DNA from 2 places in the Pseudomonas sp. TE6288 genome. Region 1 is predicted to be linked to the other one. Evidence: predicted binding sites of a transcription regulator. Region 1 holds the regulator's gene; the other holds the start of a gene.
What was found. The regulator sigma-54, encoded in region 1, starts transcription at its own class of promoters, with help from an activator protein. The targets are predictions, from matches to a motif close to ANTGGCATNNANNTTGCTNT.
Positions count from the first base shown of each region.

Region 2: a site for sigma-54 is predicted at 6,225-6,244, ahead of glnA (type I glutamate--ammonia ligase). Genes of this name have one in related genera too.

Region 1 covers NZ_JBSSEW010000005.1:3,840-19,420, forward strand. The annotation lists gene ACVWY1_RS06265 (ZIP family metal transporter) at 1-215, shown strand, start outside; gene ACVWY1_RS06270 (HPr family phosphocarrier protein) at 249-521, opposite strand; gene rapZ (RNase adapter RapZ) at 541-1,395, opposite strand; gene ptsN (PTS IIA-like nitrogen regulatory protein PtsN) at 1,398-1,862, opposite strand; gene hpf (ribosome hibernation-promoting factor, HPF/YfiA family) at 1,875-2,183, opposite strand; gene ACVWY1_RS06290 (RNA polymerase factor sigma-54) at 2,262-3,758, opposite strand; gene lptB (LPS export ABC transporter ATP-binding protein) at 3,933-4,658, opposite strand; gene lptA (lipopolysaccharide transport periplasmic protein LptA) at 4,659-5,183, opposite strand; gene lptC (LPS export ABC transporter periplasmic protein LptC) at 5,170-5,742, opposite strand; gene ACVWY1_RS06310 (KdsC family phosphatase) at 5,751-6,275, opposite strand; gene ACVWY1_RS06315 (KpsF/GutQ family sugar-phosphate isomerase) at 6,276-7,250, opposite strand; gene ACVWY1_RS06320 (ATP-binding cassette domain-containing protein) at 7,496-8,305, shown strand; gene mlaE (lipid asymmetry maintenance ABC transporter permease subunit MlaE) at 8,305-9,102, shown strand; gene mlaD (outer membrane lipid asymmetry maintenance protein MlaD) at 9,102-9,587, shown strand; gene ACVWY1_RS06335 (MlaC/ttg2D family ABC transporter substrate-binding protein) at 9,597-10,250, shown strand; gene ACVWY1_RS06340 (STAS domain-containing protein) at 10,247-10,549, shown strand; gene ACVWY1_RS06345 (BolA family protein) at 10,668-10,907, shown strand; gene murA (UDP-N-acetylglucosamine 1-carboxyvinyltransferase) at 10,931-12,196, shown strand; gene hisG (ATP phosphoribosyltransferase) at 12,290-12,925, shown strand; gene hisD (histidinol dehydrogenase) at 13,052-14,374, shown strand; gene hisC (histidinol-phosphate transaminase) at 14,377-15,426, shown strand.
Region 2 covers NZ_JBSSEW010000013.1:21,885-37,465, forward strand. The annotation lists gene ACVWY1_RS14930 (glycogen/starch/alpha-glucan phosphorylase) at 1-1,861, opposite strand, end outside; gene ACVWY1_RS14935 (YkgJ family cysteine cluster protein) at 2,047-2,451, shown strand; gene typA (translational GTPase TypA) at 2,564-4,384, opposite strand; gene thiI (tRNA uracil 4-sulfurtransferase ThiI) at 4,512-5,966, opposite strand; gene glnA (type I glutamate--ammonia ligase) at 6,343-7,749, shown strand; gene aroQ (gamma subclass chorismate mutase AroQ) at 7,895-8,437, shown strand; gene glnL (nitrogen regulation protein NR(II)) at 8,693-9,778, shown strand; gene ntrC (nitrogen regulation protein NR(I)) at 9,775-11,211, shown strand; gene ACVWY1_RS14970 (RHS repeat-associated core domain-containing protein) at 11,337-12,155, opposite strand; gene ACVWY1_RS14975 (hypothetical protein) at 12,421-12,858, opposite strand; gene trmL (tRNA (uridine(34)/cytosine(34)/5-carboxymethylaminomethyluridine(34)-2'-O)-methyltransferase TrmL) at 12,857-13,318, shown strand; gene secB (protein-export chaperone SecB) at 13,403-13,888, opposite strand; gene grxC (glutaredoxin 3) at 13,928-14,182, opposite strand; gene ACVWY1_RS14995 (rhodanese-like domain-containing protein) at 14,184-14,597, opposite strand; gene gpmI (2,3-bisphosphoglycerate-independent phosphoglycerate mutase) at 14,804-15,581, shown strand, end outside.

The DNA of each region.
Region 1 (15,581 bases):
TCGAGCCGCTGGCAGCGGTGATCTGTGCCTGGCTGGTGAACATTGCCGAACTGTTGCTGCCGTTGGGCCTGGCCTGCGCGGCGGGGGCGATGCTGCTGGTGGTGACCCAGGAGATCATTCCGGAGTCACGCAGCAACGGGCATCACCGCCTGGCGAGCCTGGGGTTGTGTGTCGGGTTCTGTCTGATGATGGTGATGGACACGGCGATGTCCTGACGCCCCAATTATCTGTTTGGCGTGCCGCCTGGCTCATTCGCCTTCGTCGAATAAGTTCTCGATCAGCGCGACCAACGCCTCCATGGCGTCGCTGTCCTGCTCGCCCTCGGTGAGCAGGTGCACCTGAGTGCCCTTGCCGGCGGCGAGCATCATTACCGCCATGATGCTCTTGCCGTCCACCAGCTTGTCCGGCGCGCGCCCGACTCGTACCTGGCAGGGGAAACGCCCGGCGACGCCGACGAACTTGGCGGCCGCCCGCGCATGCAGGCCCAGCTTGTTGATGATGGTGATTTCGCGGGCGGGCATCGTGGGGCGGATCCTGTGGCTAGAGGTCGCGGTGGCGGACCTGGACGTTTTTCAGGGATTGCTGGAGCAGTTGGCCAAGCCGTTCGGTAATGTATACCGAGCGGTGGTGGCCGCCGGTACAGCCGATGGCGATGGTGACATAGGCGCGGTTGCTGGCTGCGAAGCGCGGCAGCCATTTGAGCAGGTAGCTGGAAATGTCCTGGAACATCTCCTCGACGTCCGGCTGCGCGGCCAGGTAGTCGATCACCGGCTGTTCGAGGCCGGAATGTTCGCGAAGTTCCGGCTTCCAGTACGGGTTGGGCAGGCAGCGCACGTCGAACACCAGGTCGGCATCCACCGGCATGCCACGCTTGAAACCGAATGACTCGACGAGAAACGCAGTGCCGGGCTCGGGCTGGTTGAGCAGGCGCAGCTTGATCGAGTCACGCAACTGGTACAGGTTCAGGTTGGTGGTATCGATCTTCAGGTCGGCAAGGTCGGCGATCGGCCCAAGCAGCTCGCTCTCCACCCGGATTGCCTCAGCCAGCGAACGGCTGTCGTTGGTCAGTGGATGGCGGCGGCGGGTTTCCGAAAAACGCTTGAGCAGTGTGTCTTCGTCGGCATCCAGATACAGCACGTCGCACTGAATATGCCGGGAGCGTGCCTCTTCCAGCAACTGAGGGAAGCGTGACAGATGGCTGGGCAGGTTGCGTGCATCGATCGAGACCGCAACCTTGGGTTGCAACAGCTCTGTGTTGATCAAGGCGTTTTCAGCCAGCTGCGGCAACAGCCCGGCGGGCAGGTTGTCGATGCAGTAATAGCCGTTGTCTTCCAGCACGTCGAGGGCGGTGCTCTTACCGGAGCCGGAGCGACCGCTGACGATGATCAGGCGCATGTTCAGTGCTCGTTTTGTACGTCCAGGACGACCTGGTAGAGGGTCTCGCTGCTATCGGCGGCACGCAGGTTATCGCGGACCTCCTTGCGATCAAGCATGCTGGCGATCTGGCGCAGCAGTTCTAGGTGCGCGTCGGTGGCGGCTTCCGGGACCAGCAGGACAAACAGCAGGTCGACCGGGGCGCCATCGATGGCATCGTAATCAATGGGGGCGTCCAGATGCAGCAGGGCGCTGACAGGCGCGCTGCAACCTGCCAGGCGGCAATGGGGTATGGCGATACCATTGCCAAAACCGGTGGAGCCCAGTTTTTCGCGAGCCCACAGGCTGTCGAAGACGTCTTGCATCTCCAGCTCGGGTACTTGCTCGGCGATCAGGTTGGCGACCTTTTCCAGGGCGCGCTTCTTACTGCCGCCCGGCACGTTCACGAGGGAACGGCCGGGGGTCAGGATGGTTTCAAGTCGGATCATGGATGAGGGGGATCAGCGGGCGGCTGCGCCTTGCAGCAGGCTTTGCTGTTTTTCCTTGTGTTTTTTCAGTTGGCGGTCGAGCTTGTCGGCCAGGGCGTCGATCGCTGCATACATGTCTTGGTGTTCGGCGTTTGCAACCACCTCACCGCCGGGAATCTGGAGCGTGGCTTCGATCTTCTGCTGAAGCTTCTCGACTTTCATGATCACCGTCACGTTGGTGATCTTGTCGAAATGACCCTCCACCCGGGCGAGCTTCTCGAGCACGTAATCGCGCAGTGGTTGGGTGACTTCTACATGCTGTCCACTGATGTTGACTTGCATACAGCTTCTCCTTTGTTGCCCGTGCATAAAGAGGCAGGTGTTGCACCTGCCACTGAAACGCTGTGGCACATCCGGGGGCTACATCAGCCGCTTGCGCTCGCTCGAAGGGGCAATCCCCAACGACTCGCGATACTTGGCGACGGTGCGACGGGCTACCTGGATGCCTTGTGCCTCCAGTAAACCAGCGATCTTGCTGTCACTCAATGGCTTTTTCTGATTTTCCGCAGCCACCAGTTTCTTGATGATCGCGCGGATTGCCGTGGACGAGCATTCGCCGCCCTCGGCGGTGCTCACGTGGCTCGAGAAAAAGTATTTCAGTTCGTAGATGCCGCGCGGGGTGTGCATGTATTTCTGCGTGGTCACCCGGGAAATCGTCGATTCGTGCATGCCCACCGCCTCGGCGATGTCATGCAGGACCAGCGGCTTCATGGCCTCGTCGCCATGGTCGAGGAAGCCACGCTGGTGCTCGACAATCTGCGTCGCCACTTTCATCAGCGTCTCGTTGCGGCTCTGCAGGCTCTTGATGAACCACCGCGCTTCCTGCAGCTGATTGCGCATGAAGGTGTTGTCGGCGCTGGTGTCGGCGCGCCGGACGAAGCCGGCGTACTGCGGATTGACGCGCAGCTTCGGCACTGCCTCCTGGTTGAGCTCGACCAGCCAGCGCTCGCTGTCCTTGCGCACGATGACGTCGGGCACGACGTATTCGGGTTCACTGGACTCGATCTGCGAGCCCGGGCGCGGGTTGAGGCTCTGTACCAGTTCGATGATCTGGCGCAGTTCGTCTTCCTTGAGCTTCATCCGGCGCATCAGCTGGCTGTAGTCGCGGCTGCCGAGGAGGTCGATGAAGTCGGTGACCAGGCGCTGTGCCTCGCTCATCCAGGGTGTCGAGGCCGGCAGCTGGCGCAGTTGCAGCAGCAGGCATTCGCCGAGGGTGCGGGCGCCAATGCCGGCCGGCTCGAACTGCTGGATGCGGTGCAGCACCGCCTCGACCTCGTCCAGCTCGATGTCCAGCTCCGGGTCGAAACCGGCGCAGATTTCTTCGAGGGTGTCTTCCAGGTAGCCCTGGGCGTTGATGCTGTCGATCAGGGTGACGGCGATCAGCCGGTCGGTGTCGGACATCGGCGCCAGGTTGAGCTGCCACAGCAGGTGGCTTTGCAGGCTCTCGCCCACCGACGTACGGGTGGTGAAGTCCCATTCGTCGTCATCGTTGCTCGGCAGGCTGCTGGCGCTGGTCTGGTAGATGTCTTCCCAGGCAGTGTCGACCGGCAATTCGTTGGGGATCCGCTCGGCCCATTCGCCGTCCTCCAGGTTTTCCGTGATACTGCTGGAGGTTTCCTGGAAACTGTTGTCCTGGGCTTCGGCGGTCGGCTTGTTCTCGGCGTTGTCCGCCATGGGGTCGCTGTTGTCGAAGTCCTCGCCGTCTTCCTGACGTTCGAGCATCGGGTTGGACTCCAGCGCTTCCTGGATTTCCTGCTGGAGGTCCAGGGTGGAGAGCTGAAGCAGGCGGATGGCCTGTTGCAACTGAGGTGTCATCGTCAGTTGCTGGCCCATTTTTAGGACGAGCGATGGTTTCATGGCTGGGGCTTAATACCTTGTTGCCGGCGCGCATGCGCCATCCACTACACGTAGGGCGCTTGGGCGCCGACTTTAAGCAAGTTATATGCCTGAAATTGCAGCGTTTGCCTAGAGCACTGTAACAACTTAAGCCCCGATCAGGCGCATTCGCCAGTGCTCCGGGCAGGCCTGTGGTCAGAGTCGGAACTCGTGCCCCAGGTAAACTTCCTTGACCAACTGGTTGGCCAGGATGGTCTCGGCATCGCCTTCGGCGATCAGTTGGCCATCGTTGACGATGTAGGCCGTCTCGCAGATGTCCAGGGTCTCGCGAACGTTGTGGTCGGTGATCAGTACGCCGATGCCTTTGTTCTTGAGGTGGTGGATGATCTGCTTGATGTCGCCGACGGAAATCGGGTCGACACCGGCGAACGGTTCGTCCAGCAGGATGAACTTGGGTGCGGTGGCCAGGGCGCGGGCGATCTCGACCCGGCGACGTTCGCCACCGGACAGGCTCATGCCCAGATTGTCGCGGATATGGCTGATGTGGAACTCCTGCAGCAGGCTTTCCAGTTCCTTGCGGCGGCCTTCGCGATCGAGGTCCTTGCGGGTCTCGAGGATGGCCATGATGTTGTCGGCCACCGACAGTTTACGGAAGATCGACGCTTCCTGCGGCAGGTAGCCGATACCGGCCTGGGCGCGCCCGTGCATCGGCTGGTGGCTGACATCGAGGCTGTCGATCAGCACACGGCCCTGGTCGGCCTGGACCAGGCCGACGATCATGTAGAAACAGGTGGTCTTGCCGGCGCCGTTGGGGCCGAGCAGGCCGACGATCTGGCCGCTGTCGATGGACAGGCTGACGTCGCGCACGACTTGCCTGCCCTTGTAGCTCTTGGCCAGGTGCTGGGCTTTGAGGGTTGCCATTTACTCGGCCTTTTTCTTCGGTTGAATGACCATGTCGATACGCTGACGCGGTGCAGTCACGTTGCCACCGCGCCCGGCGGTAGCCACCTGGGTCTTGGTGTTGTAGACGATCTTCTCGCCTTCGGTGGTGTTGCCTTCGTTCTCGACCTTGGCGCGGTCGGTGAGGATCACCACGTCTTTCTGCGCCTGGTACTGGATGGTCACGGCCCAGCCTTTCATCTTGTCGGGCTTGGCGGCACTCTGCTGCTGCTCGAAGTAGGCCAGGTTGCCCACCGAGGTGACCACATCGATATCGCCGTTGGCGGCGCGGGTCATGGTCACGGTGTTGCCTTTGATCATCATCGAGCCCTGGGTGATGATCACGTCGCCCGTGTAGGTGGCGACGCCCTGCTTGTCGTCCAGGTGGGCGTTGTCCGCCTGGATGCGGATCGGCTGGTCACGGTCGTTCGGCAGGGCGAAGGCGCTCGCGCTTCCCAGTGCTACGCCCAGGCTGAGCAGAAGGGGGATGGTTTTAACGAGCCTCATACTGTCCTCTTACGTTAGAGAGCAGGTCCATCCTGCCTTCTTTCAAATACGCTTTCATTCCTTTGCCCGTAGTCGTGCCACCGGCGCCGTCGATTCTAACGGCTTGCTCGGTCTGCGCATATTGCTTCTGCGGGAACACGGTCATGCGTGTGCTGGTGATGATGGTTTCGCGTTGCTTCTCGTCGGTGCGCGCCACGCGCACCTCGTCGATCAACTCCACCTCGGTGCCGTCCGGGTTGACCTCGGCGCGTTTGCTCTGCACATGCCAGGGGTATTCGGTACCACGGTACATGTGCAGGTCGGGCGTGGTCACCAGGGTAACCTCGCTGGCCTTGAGGTGCTCGACCTTGGCGGCGGTCATTTCGTACTGCAGCTTGCCGTCGGGCAGGAACTGCAGGCTGTGGGCGTTGATCGCGTAGTAGTCGATGGCGCTCTGGTCGACCTGGGCCTGGGGCTGTTCGAGGAAGCTTTCCGGGCTGATGTTCCAGTAGCCTACCGCAACCAGCACGGCAGCGATCCCGCCTAGCAGCGCGACATTTCTGATCTTCTTGCTGAGCATGGGCAGCCTTACAGGTAATGGGCGTTGGCAGCGTCCAGGGTGCCCTGGGCCTGCATGATCAGTTCACAGAACTCGCGGGCGGCGCCTTCGCCGCCGCGGGCCTGGGTAACGCCGTGGGCGTGCTGGCGAACGAAGGCCGCGGCATTCTGCACCGCCATGCCCAGGCCGACGCGGCGGATCACCGGCAGGTCGGGCAGGTCGTCGCCGAGGTAGGCGACCTGTTCATAGCTTAGATTGAGTTCGGCGAGCAGGCCGTCCAGCACCACCAGTTTGTCCTCGCGCCCCTGGAACAGGTGCGGGATGCCGAGATTTTTCGCCCGGCGCTCGACCACGGGGGTCTTGCGACCGCTGATGATCGCGGTGGTCACGCCCGAGGCCATGAGCATCTTGATGCCGTGGCCGTCGAGGGTGTTGAACGTCTTGAACTCGCTGCCGTCTTCGAGGAAGTACAGGCGGCCATCGGTGAGCACGCCGTCGACGTCGAACACCGCCAGCTTGATGGCCTTGGCGCGTTGCATCAGGTCCTGAGTCATTTACATCACTCCGGCGCGCAGCAGGTCGTGCATGTTCAGGGCGCCGGTCGGGCGGTCGTCCTGATCGACAACCACCAGCGCGCTGATCTTGTGGTCTTCCATGATCTTCAGTGCCTCGGCGGCGAGCATCTCGGCGCGGGCGGTCTTGCCGTGCACGGTCATGACTTCGTCGATGAGCGTCTTGTGCACGTCGATGTTGCGGTCCAGGCTGCGGCGCAGGTCACCGTCGGTGAAGACGCCGGCCAGCTTGCCGTCGTTACCCAGCACCACGGTCATGCCCAAACCTTTGCGAGACATTTCAAGCAGCGCGTCCTTGAGCAGGGTGCCGCTCTTTACCACGGGCAGCTCTTCGCCGGCATGCATGACGTTCTCGACCTTCAGCAGCAGGCGACGGCCCAGCGCGCCGCCTGGGTGGGAGAAGGCAAAGTCTTCGGCGGTGAAGCCGCGAGCCTCCAGCAGGGCGATGGCCAGGGCGTCGCCCAGCGCCAGCGCCGCAGTGGTGGAGGAGGTCGGCGCAAGGTTGAGCGGGCAGGCTTCCTGGGCGACGCTGGCGTCAAGGTTGACCTCGGCGGCCTGGGCCAGGGGCGAGTCCGGTTTGCCGGTGAGGCTGATCATCTGGATGCCCAGGCGCTTGATCAAGGGCAGCAGGGTGATGATCTCGGCGGTGCTGCCGGAGTTGGACAGGGCAAGAATGACATCGTCACGGGTGATCATGCCCATATCGCCATGGCTGGCCTCGGCCGGGTGCACGAAGAACGCCGGGGTGCCGGTGCTGGCCAGGGTAGCGGCGATCTTGTTGCCGATGTGCCCCGACTTGCCCATGCCTACCACCACGACCCGCCCCTTGCTGGCCAGGATCAGTTCGCAGGCCTTGATGAAGTCCCCGTCGATGCGGGCCAGCAGGGCCTCCACGGCCTCGAGTTCGAGGCGCAGGGTGCGCTGGGCGGATTGGATCAGCTCGCTGGATTGGGTCATGTCGGAACGCAATGCCTGATGAAAAGGCGGCGATTATAGCCGCAATGTGTGAAAGGCTCATCCTTCGAATGTCATATGGATGCCGCGCCTGCCTGTCTGTGCCCTGAACGAGTGGGGTGACGGCCTTGGGGCGGGCCTATCAGCGGTGCTATAGTTCGCCGCTATTCGGCCCGCCGGGGACCTGTGTGCCTTCAAGATGAAGGCAGGCGTCCACTATGACGAGGCTGCACTAGCAAGGAGTCTAGATGAGTGTGGATAGCGCCTACGCGGTCGAGTTGAAGGGCGTCACCTTCAAGCGCGGTTCGCGCAGCATTTTCAGCAACGTGGACATACGCATTCCCCGCGGCAAGGTCACCGGCATCATGGGGCCTTCAGGGTGCGGCAAGACCACCTTGCTGCGCCTGATGGGCGCGCAGTTGCGCCCGGCCGGCGGCGAAGTCTGGGTCAATGGGCAGAACCTGCCCGCGCTGTCGCGGGGCGACCTGTTCGATGCGCGCAAGCAGATGGGCGTGCTGTTCCAGAGCGGTGCGCTGTTCACCGACCTGGATGTGTTCGAGAACGTGGCCTTCCCGCTGCGGGTGCATACGCAGCTGTCGGACGAGATGATCCGCGACATCGTGCTGATGAAGCTGCAGGCCGTGGGTCTGCGCGGCGCCATCGACCTGATGCCCGACGAACTGTCTGGCGGCATGAAGCGCCGTGTGGCACTGGCCCGTGCGATCGCCCTGGACCCGCAGATCCTCATGTACGACGAGCCGTTCGTCGGCCAGGACCCGATCGCCATGGGCGTGCTGGTGCGCCTGATCCGCCTGCTCAACGATGCCCTGGGTATCACCAGCATCGTGGTGTCCCATGACCTTGCGGAAACCGCGAGCATTGCCGACTACATCTATGTGGTCGGCGATGGCCAGGTGCTGGGGCAGGGCACGCCGGACGAACTGATGGGCTCGGACAACCCGCGCATCCGCCAGTTCATGAAAGGCGACCCTGATGGCCCGGTACCCTTCCACTTCCCTGCGCCTGACTACCGCGCCGATTTGCTGGGGACGCGTTGATGCGCAGAAAATCCTTACTCGAACGTATCCGTCTGTTCGGCCGTTCGGCCATCGATGTGCTGGCCGTACTGGGACGCTCGTGCCTGTTCCTCGGCCATTCGCTGGGCGGGCGCAGTGGTATCGGCGGCGGTTTCCAGCTGCTGGTCAAGCAACTGTATTCGGTGGGCGTGCTGTCGCTGGCGATCATCGTCGTGTCCGGCGTGTTCATCGGCATGGTCCTGGCGCTGCAGGGCTACAGCATTCTCAACAAGTATGGCTCGGAACAGGCGGTCGGGCAGATGGTCGCCCTGACCCTGCTGCGCGAGCTCGGGCCGGTGGTCACCGCTTTGCTGTTCGCTGGCCGCGCGGGTTCTGCGCTGACCGCCGAAATCGGCAACATGAAATCCACCGAGCAACTGTCGAGCCTGGAAATGATCGGCGTCGACCCGCTCAAGTACATCGTGGCGCCACGCCTGTGGGCCGGCTTCATTTCGCTGCCGCTGCTGGCGCTGATCTTCAGCGTGGTGGGCATCTGGGGCGGCTCGTGGGTCGCCGTGGACTGGCTGGGCGTCTACGAAGGCTCGTTCTGGGGCAACATGCAGAACAGTGTCTCTTTCAGCGACGACGTGCTCAACGGGCTGATCAAGAGCCTGGTGTTCGCCTTCGTCGTTACCTGGATCGCCGTATTCCAGGGGTACGACTGTGAGCCCACTTCAGAAGGGATCAGCCGTGCCACCACCAAGACCGTGGTCTATGCCTCGTTGGCAGTCCTGGGTCTGGACTTTATTCTGACCGCCTTGATGTTTGGAGATTTCTGATGCAAAACCGCACCCTGGAAATCGGTGTCGGCCTGTTCCTCCTGGCCGGGATCCTGGCGCTGCTGCTGCTGGCCCTGCGTGTCAGCGGGCTGTCGGCCAGCCCGAGCAGCGACACATATAAAGTTTATGCGTACTTCGACAATATCGCCGGTTTGACGGTCAGAGCTAAAGTGACCATGGCCGGTGTGACCATCGGCAAGGTCACGGCCATCGATCTGGACCGCGACTCGTATACCGGTCGGGTGACGCTGCAGCTGGACAAGCATGTCGACAACCTGCCGACCGACTCCACTGCCTCGATCCTGACCGCCGGCCTGCTGGGCGAGAAGTACATCGGCATCAGCGTGGGCGGCGAGGACGTGGTTCTCAAGGATGGCAGCACCATCCACGACACGCAGTCGGCGCTGGTGCTGGAAGATCTGATCGGCAAGTTCCTGCTCAACTCGGTGGGCAAGGAACCGAAAGAAGCTCAACCGGCTAATTAAGGAGTTTCCATGATTTCGATCCTGCGACGTGGCCTGCTGGTCCTGCTGGCGATCTTTCCCCTGCTGGCCCTGGCGGCGCCGGGGCAGTCTGCCCGTGATGTGATCCAGGGCACCACCACCCAGTTGCTCAGCGACCTGAAGAGCAACAAGGAGCAGTACAAGGCCGACCCCAATGCGTTCTACAACGCGCTCAACGCCAACCTTGGCCCGGTGGTCGATGCCGACGGCATCTCCAGGAGCATCATGACGGTCAAGTATTCGCGCAAGGCCTCGCCCGAGCAGATGCAGCGCTTCCAGGAGAACTTCAAGCGCAGCCTGATGCAGTTCTATGGCAACGCCTTGCTGGAGTACAACAACCAGGGCATCACCGTCGACCCGGCCAAGGCCGAGGGTGACGATCGCACCAGCGTCGGCATGAAGATCACCGGCACCAACGGCGCGGTCTATCCGGTGCAGTACACCATGGTCAAGCTGGACGGCGAGTGGAAGGTGCGTAACGTCATCGTCAACGGCATCAACATCGGCAAGCTGTTCCGCGACCAGTTCCAGGATGCCATGCAGCGTAACGGCAACAACCTGGACAAGACCATCGACGGTTGGGCCGGTGAAGTGGCCAAGGCCAAGGAAACAGCCGACAGCTCGCCGGATAAGGAAGTCAAATGAGCGACGCCGCCGTGAGCATGGCCGCGCCGGGCGTTCTCGCCCTGGCCGGCGTGCTGGATTACCGCAGCGGCCCGGCCCTGCGCAAACAGGGCAAGGCGTTGATCGCCGCCAGTGGCGAGGCGCGCCTGGTGTTCGATTGCACTGCGGTGGTCAAATCGAGCAGCGTTGGCCTGTCGTTGCTGCTGGGGTTCATGCGCGATGCCCAGGCAGCCGGAAAAACCTGGGAGTTGCGCGGTATCCCCGAGAACATGCAGGAAATTGCCGGGGTCTATGACCTCGATGAGGTATTGGCGGGCTGATGCCCTGCCGTTCGGGAAAGGCCCCTCGGTCAGTGCGCCCCTTCATGGGCTTCGCAGGCGAGGGGCTTTTTTGTATGATGGCCGACCCGCGCGCGTTGGGCGCCGATCGAGGTTGAGCATGCAGGCCGTAGAAGTTAAAAGCTTTCTGGAAGAGAAATTGCCGGGAACCCAGGTCGAAGTTGAAGGCGAAGGCTGCAACTTCCAGTTGAACGTGATCAGCGACGAGCTGGCCGGCCAAAGCCCGGTCAAGCGTCAGCAGGCGATCTATGCTCACCTCAATCCGTGGATCGCCAACGGCAGCATTCACGCGGTAACCATGAAATTCTTCAGCAGCGCAGCCTGGGCTGAGCGCACCTGAGCCTACTTGGCGGCGAGATACGTATGGACAAACTGATTATCACTGGTGGCGCGCGTCTCGATGGCGAGATCCGCATTTCCGGCGCAAAGAACTCCGCCCTGCCGATCCTTTCGGCCACCCTGCTGTGCGATGGCCCGGTCACGGTCGGCAACCTGCCGCACCTGCACGACATCACCACCATGATCGAGCTGTTCGGCCGCATGGGCATCGAGCCTGTGATCGACGAAAAGCTCTCGGTGGAGATCGACCCGCGCACCATCAAGACCCTGGTCGCTCCCTACGAGCTGGTCAAGACCATGCGCGCCTCGATCCTGGTGCTCGGCCCCATGGTAGCCCGCTTCGGTGAAGCCGAAGTGGCCCTGCCGGGTGGCTGCGCCATCGGTTCGCGTCCGGTCGACCTGCACATCCGCGGCCTCGAGGCCATGGGCGCGAAGATCGACGTCGAGGGTGGCTACATCAAGGCCAAGGCCCCCGAAGGCGGCCTGCGTGGCGCGCACTTCTTCTTCGACACTGTCAGCGTCACCGGCACCGAGAACATCATGATGGCCGCTGCCCTGGCCAAGGGCCGCAGCGTGCTGCAGAACGCCGCCCGTGAGCCGGAGGTGGTCGACCTGGCCAACTTCCTGATCGCCATGGGTGCGAAGATCCAGGGCGCCGGTACCGACACCATCACCATCGATGGCGTCGAGCGCCTGCACTCGGCCAACTACCGCGTCATGCCCGACCGTATCGAGACCGGCACCTACCTGGTCGCCGCTGCCGTTACCGGTGGCCGCGTCAAGGTCAAGGATACCGACCCGACCATCCTCGAAGCCGTCCTCGAGAAGCTCAAGGAAGCCGGCGCCGACATCACCACTGGAGAAGACTGGATCGAGCTGGACATGCACGGCAAGCGTCCGAAGGCCGTTAACCTGCGTACCGCTCCTTACCCGGCGTTCCCGACCGACATGCAGGCGCAGTTCATTTCGCTCAACGCCATCGCCGAAGGCACTGGCGCGGTAATCGAGACCATCTTCGAGAACCGCTTCATGCACGTGTATGAGATGCACCGCATGGGTGCGCAGATCCAGGTCGAGGGCAACACCGCCATCGTCACTGGCGTCAAGGCGCTCAAAGGTGCGCCGGTGATGGCCACCGACCTGCGCGCTTCCGCCAGCCTGGTGCTGTCGGCGCTGGTCGCCGAAGGCGACACCCTGATCGATCGCATCTACCACATCGACCGTGGCTACGAGTGCATCGAGGAGAAACTGCAGATGCTGGGCGCGAAGATCCGTCGCGTACCGGGCTAGCAGTCATCGTGGCGCAGGGACGCGCCAGCCGAATCGTATGCGGTCGGGCTGCTGAGCCCGGCCGGCAGTAGACGCTTAAGGACCGACGTTCCAATGTTGACCATCGCGCTATCCAAAGGCCGTATTCTCGACGATACCCTGCCACTGCTGGCCGAGGCCGGTATCGTGCCGACCGAGAATCCGGACAAGAGCCGCAAGCTGATCATCCCCACCACGCAGGATGATGTGCGCCTGCTCATCGTGCGTGCCACCGATGTGCCGACCTATGTCGAGCATGGCGCCGCCGACCTCGGTGTGGCCGGCAAGGACGTGCTGATGGAATACGGTGGCCAGGGCCTGTACGAACCCCTGGACCTGCAGATCGCCCAGTGCAAGCTGATGACCGCTGGCGTAACCGGCGCACCAGAGCCCAAAGGCCGCCTGCGCGTGGCTACCAAGTTCGTCAATGTAGCCAAGCGCTACTATGCCGAACAGGGCCGCCAGGTCGACATCATCAAGCTGTACGGCTCCATGGAACTGGCGCCGCTGATCAACCTTGCCGACAAGATCATCGACGTGGTCGACACCGGCAATACCCTGCGCGCCAACGGCCTCGAGCCCCAGGACCTGATCGCCACGATCAGCTCTCGCCTGGTGGTCAACAAGGCCTCCATGAAGATGCAGCACGCCCGTATCCAGAGCCTGATCGACACCCTGCGCAACGCCGTCGAATCGCGACACCGCGGCTGACCTCTGCGCGCGACCTCCGCTGTCGCGCCCGTCTATCCGCGTCATAGCCTTTTTTCTCAGGTGCCCGCGCGGATGGAGTGGTAGCTTTAGGGCGCCTGAACATCCGCTAATAACGAGGCCCTCGCCATGACCGTGTCCACTGCAATTGCCCGTCTCAACGCCGCTGACCAGGATTTCGCCCGACATCTGGATCATCTGCTGAGCTGGGAAAGTGTGTCCGATGACGCGGTCAACCAGCGCGTGCTCGACATCATCAAGGCCGTGCGTGAGCGCGGTGACCAGGCGCTGGTGGAGTTCACCCAGCGTTTCGATGGTGTTGATGCCAAGACGATCGACGACTTGATCCTCGATCGCGAGCGCCTGGAGCTGGCGCTGACGCGCATTACCCCGGTACAGCGCGAGGCCCTGGAAAAGGCCGCCAGCCGCGTGCGTATCTACCATGAGCGGCAGAAGCAGGACTCGTGGCAGTACACCGAGGCTGACGGCACGGTCCTCGGCCAGAAGGTCACGCCGCTGGACCGCGCTGGGCTGTATGTGCCTGGTGGCAAGGCATCGTACCCGTCGTCGGTGTTGATGAATGCCATTCCGGCCAAGGTCGCGGGCGTCGGCGAGGTGGTGATGGTAGTGCCGACCCCCCGTGGCGAGGTCAACGAACTGGTCCTCGCCGCAGCCTGTATCGCCGGGGTCGACCGGGTGTTCACCGTCGGTGGTGCCCAGGCCGTGGCAGCCCTGGCCTACGGTACCGAGAGCGTGCCGCAGGTGGACAAGATCGTCGGCCCGGGCAACATCTACGTGGCCACTGCCAAGCGCCATGTGTTCGGCCAGGTTGGTATCGACATGATCGCCGGCCCTTCGGAGATTCTGGTGGTCTGCGACGGCCAGACCGATCCGGACTGGATCGCCATGGACCTGTTCTCCCAGGCCGAACACGACGAGGATGCCCAGGCGATTCTGGTCAGCCCGGACGCCGCTTTCCTCGATCGCGTCGCTGCCAGCATCGATAAACTGCTTCCGACCATGGAGCGTGCCGAGATCATCGAGAAGTCGATCAATGGCCGTGGCGCGCTGATCCAGGTGCGTGACATGCAGCAGGCCATCGAGGTGGCCAACCGCATTGCCCCCGAGCACCTGGAGCTGTCGGTGGCCGATCCGCAGGCCTGGTTGCCGCATATCCGCCATGCCGGCGCGATCTTCATGGGCCGTCACACCAGCGAGGCGCTGGGCGACTACTGTGCCGGCCCCAACCACGTGCTGCCGACTTCCGGCACTGCGCGCTTCTCTTCGCCGCTGGGCGTGTATGACTTCCAGAAGCGTTCGTCGATCATCTTCTGCTCCGAGCAGGGCGCATCCGAACTGGGTCACACCGCTTCGGTGCTGGCCCGTGGCGAGTCGCTGACCGCCCATGCCCGTAGCGCCGAATACCGCATCCTCAACGAGAAGGGGAACTGAGCATGAGTCGTTTCTGGAGTCCCTTCGTCAAGGACCTGGTGCCTTACGTGCCGGGCGAGCAGCCCAAGCTGGCGCGTCTGGTCAAGCTGAACACCAATGAGAACCCCTATGGCCCGTCGCCCAAGGCGCTGGAGGCCATGCGCGGCGAGCTCAACGACAACCTGCGGCTGTATCCGGACCCGAACGGTGACCGGCTCAAGCAGGCGGTGGCCGAGTACTACGGCGTGACGCCGGCCCAGGTGTTCGTCGGCAACGGTTCGGACGAGGTGCTGGCGCACATCTTCCATGGCCTGTTCCAGCACGACCGTGGGCCGCTGCTGTTCCCGGACGTCAGCTACAGCTTCTACCCGGTCTATTGCGGCTTGTACGGTATCGCGTTCGAGCAGGTGGCGCTGGATGAGCAGTTCCAGATCCGTGTTTCGGACTACATCAAGCCTAATGCCGGGGTCATCTTCCCCAACCCCAATGCGCCGACCGGCTGCCTGTTGCCGCTTGAGGCGGTCGAGCAACTGCTGCAGGCCAACTGTGATTCGGTGGTGGTGGTCGATGAGGCCTACATCGATTTCGGTGGCGAAACGGCCATCAGCCTGGTTGATCGCTATGACAACCTGCTGGTGACCCAGACCTTGTCCAAGTCGCGTTCGCTGGCGGGGCTCAGGGTTGGCCTGGCGGTGGGGCATCCTGACCTGATCGAGGCCTTGGAGCGGATCAAGAACAGCTTCAACTCCTATCCGTTGGATCGCATGGCTATTGTCGGGGCGGCGGCGGCGTTCGACGACCGTGAGTATTTCGATGAGACCTGCCGCAAGGTTATCGATAGCCGGGACTTGCTGGTTTCTGAGTTGGTGGCGCGTGGGTTCGAAGTGCTGCCTTCGGCGGCGAACTTTATCTTTGCCCGGCATCCCGGGCAGGATGCTGCCGGGATCGCGGCGCGGCTTCGTGAGCAGGGGGTGATTGTTCGGCACTTCAAGCAGGAGCGGATTGCGCAGTTCCTGCGGATTACGATTGGGACGCCGGAGATGAACCAGGCTTTGCTTGATGCTTTGAATTGATTTCAGGGGTTTGACAGGGGGGCGGATTGGGGGTGGTTGTTCTGACTTCTGATTCGCCCCTTGTTGTTTGGTGGTTTTGGAAGTTGTATGCGCATTCATTTGTGATGTCGACGCTTATTCACCTTTCCGCCCTTACGGCGGCTTACTTTGGTCGT
Region 2 (15,581 bases), on a different contig from region 1:
CCACCCGGGCGATGTCGTTAGCCAGCTTGATGATCAGCTTGGCCTGGTGGTAGCTGGCCGCCGCCTTGCCGGCGAAAATCTTCACCCGCGGCACCCAGTCGGTGCCGGGGTCGTTGCGGATGGCCTGGTACAGCGCCACCGTGTGCAGCAGATTGAGCAACTGGCGCTTGTACTCGTGGATGCGCTTGACCTGCACATCGAACAGCGCCTCCGGGTTGACCGTCACGCCGATCCGGTCCTGGATGATGCTGGCCAGGGCGCGCTTGCTGTGCAGGCGCTGGGCGGCGAACTGCTTGCGGAAGGTGGCCTTGTCGGCGAAGGGCACCAGTGCCTTGAGCTTGCCTTCCGGGTCATCCAGCACCTCCGGCCCCAGCGCCTCGATCAGCATCGCCGTGAGCGGCGGGTTGGCCTGGTACAGCCAACGGCGGAAGGTGATGCCATTGGTCTTGTTGTTGATTCGCTGCGGATAGAGCTTGTGCAGCTCGGCGAACACCGTGCTTTTCATCAGCTTGCTGTGCAGCGCCGACACGCCGTTGACGCTGTGCGAGCCAAGGAACGCCAGGTTGCCCATGCGCACCCGGCGGCCATTGTCCTCCTCGATCAGCGACACCGCGCGCAGCACGTCGAAGTCGTGCAGGCCTTTGGCCCGCAGTGCGTCGATATGGTAGGCGTTGATCAGGTAGATGATCTGCATGTGCCGCGGCAGCATGCGCTCCATCAATGCCACCGGCCAGGTTTCCAGGGCTTCGGGCAACAAGGTGTGGTTGGTGTAGGCCAGGGTGCCGACGGTCAGCGCCCACGCTTTGTCCCAGGGGATTTCGTGCTGGTCGACCAGCAGGCGCATCAGCTCGGCCACGGCAATCGACGGGTGGGTGTCGTTGAGCTGGATGGCCGCGGCATCCGGCAGGTTGAGCAGGTCCTTGTGCATGTTCAGGTGGCGCCGCAGCAGGTCCTGCAGCGAGGCCGAAACGAAGAAGTACTCCTGGCGCAGGCGCAACTCCTGGCCGGCCTCGGTGCTGTCGGCCGGGTACAGCACCCGCGAGATGCTTTCGGCGCGGGCCACCTCGGCCACCGCGCCCAGGTGGTCACCGGCGTTGAAGCGTTCCAGGTGCAGTTCCTCCAGAGCCCGGGCACGCCACAGACGCAGGGTATTGACGCTGGAGCCGCGCCAGCCGACCACCGGCGTGTCGTAGGCCACCGCCCGCACCGTCTCGCCCGGCCACCAGACCTGACGTTGCTGGCCATTGCCTTCCTGCACGGTCTCGACGCTGCCGCCGAAACTGATCGGGTAGATCACCTCGGCCCGCTCGAACTCCCAGGGGTTACCAAAGTCCAGCCAGTTCTCGGTCTGCTCCTGCTGCCAGCCATCGACCACCGCCTGGCGGAACAACCCATGTTCGTAGCGAATGCCATAGCCATGGGCGGCAATACCCAGGGTCGACATGCTCTCCATGAAGCACGCCGCCAGGCGACCGAGGCCACCGTTGCCCAGCGCCGCGTCAGGCTCGAGCAGGCGGATACGCTCCAGGTCGACATCCAGGCCTTCGAGCGCCTCGCGGGCGATCTCCAGGTAACCGAGGTTGCTCAGGCTGTCGTACAGCAGGCGGCCGATGAGAAACTCGAGGGAGAGGTAGTACACCCGCTTCTGGCTACGGCGGTAGGCCTGGCGAGTGTGATCCATCCAGTGGTCGACCATATGGTCGCGGGCAGCCAGGGCAATGGCCTCGAACCAGTCGTGGTCGAAGGCGTGTTCCGGGTCCTTGCCAACGGCGTAGGTCAGCTTGGCCAGCACGGCGGCGCGGAACGCGGCCACCTCGTCGGTATGAGCTTTGGCCTCACGGGCCTTGTTTTCCTGGGACATGCGGCATCCTCGGGCAAGTAGGCGAAAGCGCAGGGAGAGTGTTCAGCCTAGACGCTCTGACACACAGCGACAGCGAGCGTTCGCGGTTTTCATCAACTGCCAGGGGAATCGGGCAAAAGGTTGTTCACAAATTGAACAACTCCGGTATGATCGCGCGCCCCAAGACCGTGATTCACCCCATAACCATGAAAACGACCCTGATCGCCGCCGCCGAAGTCGACCGCCTGGAGACCTGGCAGCGCTATGCCAGCCATATGTGCGGTGGCTGCCACTCGACCTGTTGCACCCTGCCGGTGGAGGTGAAGATCAAGGATCTGATCCGCATCGGCGTGGTGGACGAATTCGAGAAAGACGAACCGCCAAAGAACGTGGCCAAACGCCTGCAGAAGGAAGGCATCATCGAGCGCTTCAACCAGAAGTCGGGGATCTTCACCCTGACCCGGATGAGCAACGATGACTGCATGTACCTGGATCGCAAGAGCCGCCTGTGCACCATCTACGACAAACGCCCGGATACCTGCCGCAACCACCCCAAGGTCGGGCCGCGGCCGGGGTATTGCGCGTACAAGCCCAAGGTGGTCGGGCGCTGAGACTGCGCCACGCCTGAAATGCTGGGGCTGCAAAGCGGCCTGTATTTCTGAAGGCAAACAAAAACGCCCCCGGCCTTTCGACCGGGGGCGTTTTCATTCAGCCTGAGCTAACTCAGTTCTTGGCTTTCTTGGCAGCGCGGGTACGCTCGCCTTCGTCCAGGATCTTCTTGCGCAGACGGATCGACTTCGGCGTGACTTCGCACAGCTCGTCGTCCTGGATGAACTCCAGGGCCTGTTCCAGGGTGTGGCGAACCGGCGGTACCAGAGCGATGACTTCGTCCTTGCCCGAAGCACGCATGTTGTCGAGCTTCTTGCCTTTGGTCGGGTTCACGCCCAGGTCGTTGTCGCGGCTGTTCAGGCCGATGATCTGACCGTTGTAGATCTCCTGGCCGTGCTCGACGAACAGCTTGCCGCGCGCCTGCAGGGTTTCCAGCGAGTAGGTCAGTGCCTTGCCGGTCTCGACCGAAACCAGTACGCCGTTCAGACGGCCGGACATCTGGCCCGACTTCATGGTGTCGTAGCGATCGAAGATCGAGGTCAGGATGCCTGCACCGTTGGTCAGGGTCAGGAACTGGTTGCGGAAACCGATCAGACCACGGGCTGGAATGTTGTATTCCAGGCGAACACGGCCCTTGCCATCCGGCACCATGTTGGTCAGGTCGCCTTTACGCAGACCCATTTCTTCCATGACCTTGCCCTGGGATTCTTCAGGGATGTCGATGGTGACGTTCTCGAACGGCTCCTGCTTGACGCCGTCGACTTCGCGGATGATCACTTCAGGACGGCCTACGGCCATCTCGAAGCCTTCACGGCGCATGGTTTCGATCAGAACGGACAGGTGCAGCTCGCCACGGCCCGATACCTTGAACTTGTCAGGGGAATCGGTTTCCTGGACGCGCAGGGCAACGTTGTACAGCAGCTCCTTGTCCAGACGGTCCTTGATGTTACGGCTGGTGACGAACTTGCCTTCCTTGCCGCAGAACGGCGAGTCGTTGACCTGGAAGGTCATCGAAACGGTTGGCTCGTCGACGGTCAGCGGCTTCATCGCTTCTACCGCGTCCGGGGCGCACAGGGTGTCGGAGATGAACAGCTCGTCGAAACCGCTGATGCAGACGATGTCGCCAGCCTGGGCTTCTTCGACGTCGACGCGGTGCAGGCCGTGGTGGCCCATCAGCTTCAGAATACGGCCGTTACGCTTCTTGCCGTCGACATCGATGGCAACAACCGGGGTGTTCGGCTTGATGCGGCCACGGGCGATACGGCCAACACCGATAACACCCAGGAAGCTGTTGTAGTCCAGTGCCGAGATCTGCATCTGGAACGAACCTTCACGGTCAACGTCCGGCGCCGGTACGTTGTCGACGATCGACTGGTACAGGGCGGTCATGTCTTCGCCCATGGCGGTGTGGTCGAGACCTGCGATGCCGTTCAGGGCCGAGGCGTAGACGACTTTGAAGTCCAGCTGTTCGTCGGTGGCACCGAGGTTGTCGAACAGGTCGAAGATCTGGTCCAGAACCCAGTCAGGACGCGCGCCTGGACGGTCGACCTTGTTGATCACGACGATTGGCTTCAGGCCAGCTTCGAAGGCCTTCTTGGTCACGAAGCGGGTTTGCGGCATCGGGCCGTCCTGGGCGTCGACCAGCAGCAGCACCGAGTCGACCATCGACATTACACGCTCAACCTCGCCACCGAAGTCGGCGTGGCCGGGGGTGTCGACGATGTTGATGTGGTAGCCGTTCCAGTTGATGGCGGTGTTTTTCGCCAGAATGGTAATGCCGCGCTCTTTTTCCTGGTCGTTGGAGTCCATGACGCGCTCGTCGTTGAGCTCGTTACGCTCCAGGGTGCCGGACTGGCGCAGGAGTTTGTCGACCAGGGTGGTTTTACCATGGTCAACGTGGGCGATGATGGCGATGTTACGCAGATTTTCGATCACAACTGTATCTCGATCAGAGGATTCGGTTGCCGCCAGTGTAGGCGGCCAATATGTACGGTTTACGGCTCAGCGGGCCCGATGGTCGGGAGGGCGATGGCGGATGCTGCCGCCATACAGCCCTGGCGTCTTATGTCGGACGATAAACACGCACATTGGCATGTCCCTCACTGAGCAGGTGGTGTGCGTGCAGACGGCTCATCACACCCTTGTCGCAATACAGCAAGTACTGGCGCGTGGGGTCCAGCTGCTTGAACTTGCTGTTGATGGCGTAGAACGGCATGGCCTGGACTTCGATGCCTTCCAGCACCAGAGGTTCGTCTTCCTGGGCGTCGGGGTGACGAATGTCGATGACGATCTGGCCTGGCAGTGCCTCGGCCACTTCCTCGATTTCGATGTCCTTGCCCAGCTCGTCGATCACATGGTCGATGGAGATGAACTTGGCGCGCTCCAGGGCGCGCTCCAGCACGGCCATGTCGAACTGCTTTTCTTCGTGCTCCATGCGGTGACGCTTGGCATGGGTAGTCGGGTTCACCGAGATCACGCCGCAATACTCGGGCATATGCTTGGCGAAGTCGGCGGTGCCGATCTCGGTGGCCTGGTCGATGATGTCCTGCTTGTGGCTGGCCAGCAGCGGGCGCAGCACCAGCTTGTCGGTGGCCGAGTCGATGATCGACAGGTTCGGCAAGGTCTGGCTCGACACCTGGGAGATCGCCTCGCCGGTGACCAGCGCGTCGATCTGCAGACGGTCGGCCATGTGCGCGGCGCCGCGCAGCATCATGCGCTTGAGGGTGACGCCCATGTAGCTGTTGTCGACCTTGTTGAGGATCTCGCCGACCACTTCCTCGAACGGCACGCTGATGAACAGTACACGCTGGCTGCTGCCGTACTTCTTCCACAGGTAGTGGGCCACTTCCATCACGCCCAGCTCGTGGGCACGGCCACCGAGGTTGAAGAAGCAGAAATGGGTCATCAGTCCGCGGCGCATCATCTGGTAGGCCGCGACGGTGGAGTCGAAGCCACCGGACATCAGCACCAGGGTCTGTTCCAGTGCGCCCAGCGGGTAGCCGCCAATGCCGTTGTGCTGATTGTGAATCACGTACAGGCGCTGGTCGCGGATCTCCATGCGCACCACGACTTCTGGGGTCTTCAGGTCGATGCCGGCGGCGCCGCACTGCTGGCGCAGCTGGCTGCCGACGTAGCGGTCGACGTCCATCGAGGTGAAATCGTGGTGGCCGCCGCGCTTGCAGCGTACCGAGAAGCGCTTGCCGGCCAGCAGGTGGCCAAAGTGGTGCTTGCACTTGGCGACGATGTCGTCGAAATCGCCCAGTGCATACTCCTCGACCTGCAGGAAGTGGGTGATACCCGGCGTGCAGGTGAGGCGCTCGATCATTTCGCGCTGGAGCTTTTCGTCCTCGACGCGGGTGACCACCTCGAGATTATCCCAGACACCATCAACCGCGAGCTCGGGATCAAGGTCCTTGAGCACGTTGCGGATGTTCTTGGCGAGCTGGCGGATGAAGCGCTTGCGCACCGGCCGGCTCTTGATGGTGATTTCTGGGAAGACTTTGACGATAAGTTTCATTGGTTTAACAGCGCGCCCAGGGCCTACCGAAAATGAGGGGCGCGAATTATAGCGGAAATTGCTCAGCTTTTGACCAACTTTTGTCCAGAAGGTTGGATTTATGTTGGCTGCCCCGCGATGTAGCCCTGCACGCACAGAGCGCACCATAACAGTGCAGCAAAGTTAAAAAACGCATCACATGAGTGCACAGCAGCCATCCAGATCATCAGCAAATGCCCAGCAACGCCTCCTTTTATCGCGTGCAGGCCATTTTCGGGCACTGGCATGCAATTTGCTCCCTTGTGAGGCAGGTAAGCTTGGCCGACTATCCGCGCCCAGCGACACCCTTATTTCCAGGGCAGCGGCCAACTGCGCCCTAGACCATCCGGAGGACAACATGTCGAAGTCGGTTCAACTCATCAAAGATCATGACGTCAAGTGGATTGATCTGCGTTTCACGGACACCAAGGGCATTCAGCATCACGTGACCATGCCGGCGCGCGATGGCCTGGACGAAGACTTCTTCGAAGTCGGCAAGATGTTCGACGGCTCCTCCATCGCTGGCTGGAAAGGCATCGAAGCCTCCGACATGATCCTGATGCCGGTTGACGAAACCGCCGTGCTGGACCCGTTCACCGAAGAACCGACCCTGATCATCACCTGCGACATCGTCGACCCGTCGAGCATGCAGGGCTACGATCGTGACCCGCGCGGCATCGCCAAGCGCGCCGAAGAGTACCTGAAGAGCACCGGCATCGGTGACACCGTGTTCGCAGGCCCAGAGCCTGAGTTCTTCATCTTCGACGAAGTGAAGTTCCACTCGGACATCTCCGGCTCGATGTTCAAGATCTTCTCCGAGCAAGGCTCATGGATGACCGGCGCTGACGTGGAAGGCGGCAACAAAGGCCACCGTCCGGGCGTGAAAGGCGGCTACTTCCCGGTTCCGCCGTTCGACCACGACCACGAAATCCGCACCGCCATGTGCAACGCCCTGGAAGAAATGGGCCAGACCGTCGAAGTTCACCACCACGAAGTGGCGACTGCCGGCCAGAACGAAATCGGCGTCAAGTTCAACACCCTGGTGAAGAAAGCTGACGAAGTACAGGCCCTGAAATACGTCGTGCACAACGTTGCCGACGCCTATGGCCGTACCGCCACCTTCATGCCCAAGCCTCTGTACGGCGACAACGGCTCGGGCATGCACGTGCACATGTCGATCTGGAAAGACGGCAAGAACACCTTCTCCGGCGAAGGCTATGCCGGCCTGTCCGATACCGCCCTGTACTTCATCGGCGGCATCATCAAGCACGGCAAGGCCCTGAACGGCTTCACCAACCCGTCGACCAACTCCTACAAGCGTCTGGTCCCAGGTTTCGAAGCCCCGGTAATGCTGGCCTACTCGGCGCGCAACCGTTCCGCCTCGATCCGTATTCCTTACGTCGGCAGCCCGAAAGCCCGCCGTATCGAAGCACGCTTCCCGGACCCGTCGGCCAACCCGTACCTGGCCTTCGCGGCCCTGCTGATGGCAGGCCTGGACGGTATCCAGAACAAGATCCACCCAGGCGATGCCGCCGACAAGAACCTGTACGACCTGCCGCCTGAAGAGGCCAAGGAAATCCCGCAAGTCTGTGGCAGCCTGAAGGAAGCCCTGGAAGAGCTGGACAAAGGCCGTGCGTTCCTGACCAAGGGCGGCGTGTTCTCCGACGACTTCATCGATGCCTTCATCGAGCTGAAGAGCGAAGAAGAGATCAAGGTCCGCACCTTCGTGCACCCGCTGGAGTACGAGCTGTACTACAGCTGCTGATCTGATCGGCGCCTCGCGTCGGTGACATCATTACGGCCTCCCTCGGGAGGCCGTTTCTTTTTCATACCCTCATCATCGGACAACACCTATTAGCCGCCGCAACGCCACAGGCGACACTCGAGGCTTCATTCCCAAGGAGATCGCCATGCGTGCCACCACCCTCGCCCTGACCTGCTGCATCGCCCTATCTGGTTGTGCCACCTCACCGAGCATCACGCCTACCCTGGATCAGTTGCTTGCCACCATCGATCGGCGCCTGGACCTGGCCGAAGCTGTCGCCCTGCACAAGTGGGATCACCAGCAACCCGTGCAGGCCAGCGCCCGCGAGCACCAGGTATTGGTCAGCGCACGCCAGGCCGCCGTCGCCCACCACTTGGATCCGGCACGCGTCGAGGCCTTTTTTGCCGACCAGATCGAAGCCAACAAGCTCCTGCAGTACCACCTGCTCGACACCTGGCATCGCGCCCGACAGGCGCCAGCCCTTCCACGCCGCGACCTGGCCAACGAAGTGCGCCCTGAACTGGACCTGCTGCAGGAACAGCTGCTGAGCGCCCTCGCCCGTTTTGACCAGACCCCGCCGAGCCAATGCGCCAACCACCTGGCCGACGCCCTGCAACAACGCACCCAGGACACAACGCGCCACCTCGCCCTGGTTCGTGCCAGCGCCCAGCTGTGCAAATTGCGCTGACCGCCCTATGCTCCATATTGGTGCATGACTTGGCGGTACGCCCCATCATGCAACCCAATTTGGGTCACAAGAATCGATAAACCAGGGCTTTATGGCTCGAATTCGCGCAGTTCCAGGTGTTTATCCGGAATTTCCGCTTCTTTTCGGAGCCTTGGTTTGGTTCTTGCATTTTCACTGCATCCAGCACTTTTCCGTGCGCGCCCCCGGGCCCGAGCCGTTGGGCGCCACTGTGCCAAAAGAGGTCAACGACACCTTATGACCATCAGCGATGCACAGCACCGTCTGCTTCTGGACAACCTGACCACGGCCACGCTCCTGCTCAATGCCGAACTGCGCCTGGAGTACATGAATCCAGCCGCGGAAATGCTCCTGGCTGTCAGTGGCCAGCGCAGCCATGGCCAGTTCATCAGCGAGCTGTTCACCGAATCGGCCGAGGCACTCAACTCGCTGCGCCAGGCGGTGGAGCAGGCGCACCCGTTCACCAAGCGCGAAGCCCAGCTGACCTCGCTGACCGGCCAGAGCATCACCGTCGACTACGCCGTCACGCCCATCCTGCATCAGGGCCAGACCCTGCTGCTGCTGGAGGTGCACCCGCGTGACCGCCTGCTGCGCATCACCAAGGAGGAGGCCCAGCTAAGCAAGCAGGAAACCACCAAGATGCTGGTGCGTGGCCTCGCCCACGAGATCAAGAACCCCCTCGGCGGCATTCGCGGCGCGGCGCAACTGCTGGCCCGCGAGCTGCCCGAGGACGGCCTGCGTGACTACACCAATGTGATCATCGAAGAGGCCGACCGCCTGCGTAACCTGGTCGACCGCATGCTTGGCTCGAACAAGCTGCCGTCGTTGTCCATGACCAATATCCACGAAGTGCTCGAGCGGGTATGCAGCCTGGTCGAGGCGGAGAGCCAGGGCGGCATCACCCTGGTGCGCGATTACGACCCGAGCCTGCCGGACGTGCTGATTGACCGCGAGCAGATGATCCAGGCCGTGCTCAACATCGTGCGCAACGCCATGCAGGCCATCGGCGCGCAGAACGAACTGCGCCTGGGCCGCATCACCCTGCGCAGTCGGGCCGTGCGCCAGTTCACCATCGGCCACGTCCGCCACCGCCTGGTGGCGCGGATCGAGATCATCGACAACGGCCCCGGCATCCCCGCGGAACTGCAGGACACCCTCTTCTACCCCATGGTCAGCGGCCGCCCGGACGGCACCGGGCTGGGCCTGGCCATCACCCAGAACATCATCAGCCAGCACCAGGGCCTGATCGAATGTGAAAGCCACGCCGGCCACACCACCTTCTCGATCTACCTGCCCCTGGAACAAGGAGCCACCGCCCCATGAGCCGAAGTGAAACCGTCTGGATCGTCGATGATGATCGCTCCATCCGCTGGGTCCTGGAAAAGGCCCTGCAGCAGGAAGGCATGACCACCCAGAGCTTCGACAGCGCCGACGGCGTGATGGGCCGCCTGGCCCGCCAGCAACCGGACGTGATCATCTCGGATATCCGCATGCCCGGCGCCAGCGGCCTCGACCTGCTCGCCCAGATCCGCGACCAGCACCCTGGGCTGCCGGTGATCATCATGACCGCCCATTCCGACCTGGACAGCGCCGTGGCGTCGTACCAGGGCGGCGCCTTCGAGTACCTGCCCAAGCCGTTCGATGTCGACGAAGCGGTGTCGCTGGTCAAGCGCGCCAACCAGCACGCCCAGGAGCAGCAGGCGCTGGAGGTGCCCCAGGCGCTGGCCCGCACCCCCGAGATCATCGGCGAGGCGCCGGCGATGCAAGAGGTGTTCCGCGCCATCGGCCGCCTCAGCCACTCCAACATCACTGTGCTGATCAATGGTGAGTCTGGCACCGGCAAAGAGCTGGTGGCCCATGCCCTGCACCGCCATAGCCCACGGGCGGCATCGCCGTTCATCGCCCTGAACATGGCGGCGATCCCCAAGGACCTGATGGAGTCCGAACTGTTCGGCCATGAAAAGGGCGCCTTTACCGGCGCTGCCAACCTGCGTCGTGGGCGTTTCGAGCAGGCCGACGGCGGCACGCTGTTCCTCGACGAGATCGGCGACATGCCCGCCGACACCCAGACCCGCCTGCTGCGCGTGCTGGCCGACGGCGAGTTCTACCGGGTCGGCGGCCATGTGCCGGTGAAGGTGGACGTGCGCATCATCGCCGCCACCCACCAGAACCTCGAGTCGCTGGTGCAGGCCGGCAAGTTCCGTGAAGACCTGTTCCACCGCCTCAACGTGATCCGCATCCATATCCCGCGCCTGGCGGACCGACGTGAGGACATCCCGGCCCTGGCCCGCCACTTCCTCGGCCGCGCCGCCCAGGAGCTGGCGGTGGAACCCAAGCTGCTCAAGCCCGAGACCGAGGAATTCATCCGCAACCTGCCCTGGCCGGGCAACGTGCGCCAGCTGGAGAACACCTGCCGCTGGATCACCGTGATGGCCTCCAGCCGCGAAGTGCTGATCGGCGACCTGCCGCCGGAACTGCTCAACCTGCCCCAGGACGCCGCGCCGGTGACCAACTGGGAACAGGCCCTGCGCCAGTGGGCCGACCAGGCCCTTGCCCGTGGCCAGTCGAGCCTGCTCGACAGCGCCGTGCCCAGTTTCGAGCGGATCATGATCGAGACGGCGCTCAAGCATACGGCCGGGCGTCGTCGTGATGCGGCGTTGTTGCTGGGGTGGGGGCGCAACACCTTGACGCGCAAGATCAAGGAGCTGGGGATGAAGGTGGATGGCTCCGATGAGGACGAGGGCGAAGACCACTGAGCATCGACCTGCTGCAAACCTGGGAGGGCCAAACATGGCCCTCTCGTAGGCAACACATGATTCAGACCAATTGGCGGCTCAACTGCCAATAGAGCGCAACAGACATGAAGCAGGAATAGATCGACTTACTTCATGTCCCTTAATTCACCAGCGGCCGTAAGAACGTCATTGTGTGCCTGCTGTATCACTACCTCGGACAGATCCGAGGCCGTGCCGGCGTTGATTGACTCCCTCACTTGCCCGAACAACGCAGGAATTTTCTGTTCCTGTTTCACGCTACTCAGCGTCAGATAGTGCAAGGGATCCTGCGCCTGCCTTGCCTCACGATACTGGGCAGCTTTCTTCGCTCCCCAGAGCGCAAAACCCGCCCATGCCGCCACACTGCCCACAACAGGGTTCACCGCCACACCCGCCAACTGAAGCGCATTAGTGGCAAACGAAAGCCCTCCCAAAGCGACCTGACCACTATCGACGGTGAGCCGTGTCAGGCTAGGGGCCACCTCATTCAGTACACGATGATCGGTAGAATGCGCCTTTTTCGCCTGCACCTCCCCCCTATTCAGGAGACTTTTGTGCAGATCCCTTGCTCCATCCTGGAAGACGAGGCCCGAGAAGACGGCATCCCTCACCAACCCCCACCACCGCCCACCAGGATCACTCCGATTGACTGGATCACCAGCACAATAGCCATATGCGTTGAGCCCCCCTCTGCCGAATGGGCTGTGGCGATCCGGTGACAGGAAGCGCAATGCGGTTGGCGAATAGCAGCGGTAGCCGTTGCCCAGCTGATAGGTGCCCATAGGTCTTTCGCAGAGCTGCCCGCAGAAGCCGAGAGTCGGGCCTTCTGCAAATGCAGCGGCACCGTATGGCGTATACGCCCTGGAGTAGGAACTCCCCCCGAAAGATGATCGCTGGTGATCGAGCATCGGCAAGTGCAGGCTCATGAACAATCCCTCCACAGGAGCATGATTCATGAGCAGAACGTTAACCAATGCTGGCAGTGGCCGAAACTGGCAAAACTATCAGGCCCCAGCTGCACCGTTGCTGTGCCGCATGCACCAGCACAAGGCAGATTAGCCTTCAAAACCCTCGAAAAATGGCCGGAACACCGCATTTCAGGGCCTGCAAGACCTGGCACGCTCCCTGCTTTGTATCCAGTACCTCCAGTTTTGGGGACCTCGGTACAGGCAGGCCGGGATATCCCCTCTTTTATTCATGCAGCCTCACCTGCACCCGCCAACGTCCCGCCTCCTGCGCTCCGGCCCATTCGCCGCGAAGGGGGCGCGCAGCGACCAGCGTCAACAGCAAGCCTTCCTCGCTCTTCTGCAAACGCCAGCCCACCGGCTTGCCCTGCAACATCAACTGGCCCCGCGCGGCCTTGCCCTCGGCCTGGAACACCACGGCCACGGTACCCTCGACAGTCTCGCCATGCAGTTGCGGCTCTTCGTTGAACCACAGGTCCAGCCCGCCCTGCACCACCTCGACCTGCTCCAGCACCCGCTCCTCGGGCGCGGTCAGCCGGCCGATCATCAGGCCCACGAGCATGCCGAAGATCGCCAGCGACAGCAGCACCCGCGGCCAGGCCTTCGAACGCGGGTCGGGTTCGGGGGTAGAATGCTCGTCATCTTCACGCTTGGAGCCGTGCATGTTTCACGTCATCCTTTTTCAACCAGAAATTCCGCCGAATACCGGCAACATCATCCGCCTGTGCGCCAACAGCGGCTGCGCCCTGCACCTGATCGAGCCCATCAGCTTCGAACTGGACGACAAACGCCTGCGCCGCGCGGGGCTGGATTACCACGAGTATGCCACGCTACAGCGCCACCAAAGCCTGGCCGAATGCCTGGAAAGCCTGAATCAGCCTCGGCTGTTCGCGTTCACCACCAAAGGCTCGCACCCGTTCCATGAGGTCGAGTACCAGCCCGGTGACGCCTTCCTGTTCGGCCCCGAAAGCCGTGGCCTGCCGGCCGAGGTGCTGGACAGCCTGCCTGCCGAACAACGCCTGCGCCTGCCGATGCGGCCGGGGTGCCGGAGCTTGAACCTGTCCAATACCGTGGCCGTAACGGTGTACGAGGCGTGGCGCCAGCAGGGGTTTGCCGGAAGCTGATGTGCTCGCCGCTCGGGCCCTATCCCCAGCAAGAGACATGAAAAAGGCGACCTCGAAGGTCGCCTTTTTCTTTACCGGCAGAAATTACTGCACGGTCGGCACTTCACCGGCTTCCTGCATGCGCTGCATCTCTTGCGCGTACAGGGCGTCGAAGTTGACCGGCGACAGCATCAGCGCCGGGAACGAGCCACGGGTCACCAGGCTGTCCAGGGTCTCGCGGGCGTACGGGAACAGGATGTTCGGGCAGAACGCGCCGAGGGTGTGGCTCATCGAGGACGCGTCCAGGTTGGCGATCAGGAAGATACCAGCCTGTTGCACTTCGGCGATGAACGCCACTTCGTCACCGTTCTTGACGGTCACCGACAGGGTCAGCACCACTTCGTGGAAGTCGCCTTCCAGGGCTTTCTGACGGGTGTTCAGGTCCAGCGATACGCTCGGCTCCCACTGCTGGCGGAAGATCTGCGGGCTTTTCGGAGCCTCGAACGACAGATCGCGCACGTAGATGCGCTGCAGGGAGAATTGTGGTGCGGTTTCTTCAGCACCAGCGCCGTTGTTCTGTTGGTCAGTCATGGCAGATCCTTTTCCTAATGTTCTTGAATGCAGTGCGAATCAGGCCGCCAGCAGCGCGTCGAGCTTGCCCGCGCGCTCCAGGGCATAGAGGTCATCGCATCCACCGACATGCGTGCTGCCGATCCAGATCTGCGGCACCGAGGTACGGCCGGCCTTCTGGCTCATTTCGGCGCGAACCTGGGGTTTGCCGTCGACCTTGATCTCCTCGAACGCCACGCCCTTGCTCTCGAGCAGGTACTTGGCGCGCATGCAGTAGGGGCAGTAGTCGCTGGAATAGACGATGACGGGCTTCATATCACTTCACCAGGGGCAGGTTATCGGCTTTCCAGCTGGAAACGCCACCGCTGAGCTTGGCGGCGGTGTAACCAGCCTTGAGCAGTTCGCGGCACAGGGTACCGGACTGCTGGCCCATCGCGTCGACGACGATCAGGGTCTTGTCTTTGTGCTTTTCCAGCTCGGTCATGCGGCCGGCCACTTTGTCCTGCGGCATGCTCAGCGCGCCGACGATATGCCCGGCCGAGTATTCCTTGGCAGTGCGGATATCGATCACCACGGCCTTGTCGGCGTTGACCAGGGCAGTCAGCTGGCCGTTGCTCAGGCTCTGGCCGCCACGGCGGACTTCATTGACCAGCAGCAGGACCAGCAGGACGACGAAAATGGCCACCAGGATGAAGTGATCTGTCGCGAATTGAATCAGGTGAGCAACCATCAGGGGTGTTCCAGGCGATTGAAAATGGCGGCCAGTATACACAGCCCCCCATGACCGCCAAAGCCCACCGGGCTGGCGGCAAACGCGCCTTCATGTTGCATGCCTGACCGCGCTGGTCGGGCAATGGGAGGAATATTCGCCGTCGCTGGCGGATTTGCCCTAAAATGCGTGTCTTTATCATCTTTGAACAACCGTGAGTTTGATTGATGACGAGTACGCCTAAACCTCTGGTCCTGATCATCCTGGATGGCTTCGGTCACAGCGAAAGCCCCGAATACAACGCCATCTTTGCTGCCAACACGCCGGTCTACGACCGCCTGCGCGCCACCCAGCCGCACGGTCTGATCTCCGGCTCCGGCATGGACGTGGGGCTGCCCGACGGGCAGATGGGCAACTCGGAAGTCGGTCACATGAACCTCGGCGCCGGCCGCGTGGTGTACCAGGACTTCACCCGGGTGACCAAGGCCATCCGTGACGGCGAGTTCTTCGAAAACCCGGTGCTCGTCGGTGCCGTGGAAAAAGCCGCCAGCGCCGGCAAGGCCGTGCATATCCTCGGCCTGCTCTCCGACGGCGGCGTACACAGCCACCAGGACCACCTGATCGCCATGGCCGAACTGGCCGCGCAGCGTGGTGCCGAGAAGATCTACCTGCATGCCTTCCTCGATGGCCGCGACACACCGCCGCGCAGCGCGCAGTCGTCCATCGAGCTGCTCGACGCCACCTTCGCCAAACTCGGCAAGGGCCGCATCGCCAGCCTGATCGGCCGCTACTACGCGATGGATCGCGACAACCGCTGGGACCGCGTCAGCGCCGCCTACAACCTGATCGTCGACAGCGCCGCCGAATACACCGCAGCGACCGCCGTGGCCGGCCTTGAAGCCGCCTATGCCCGCGACGAGAGCGACGAGTTCGTCAAGGCCACGCGCATTGGCGAGGCGGTCAAGGTCGAAGACGGCGACGCGGTGATCTTCATGAACTTCCGAG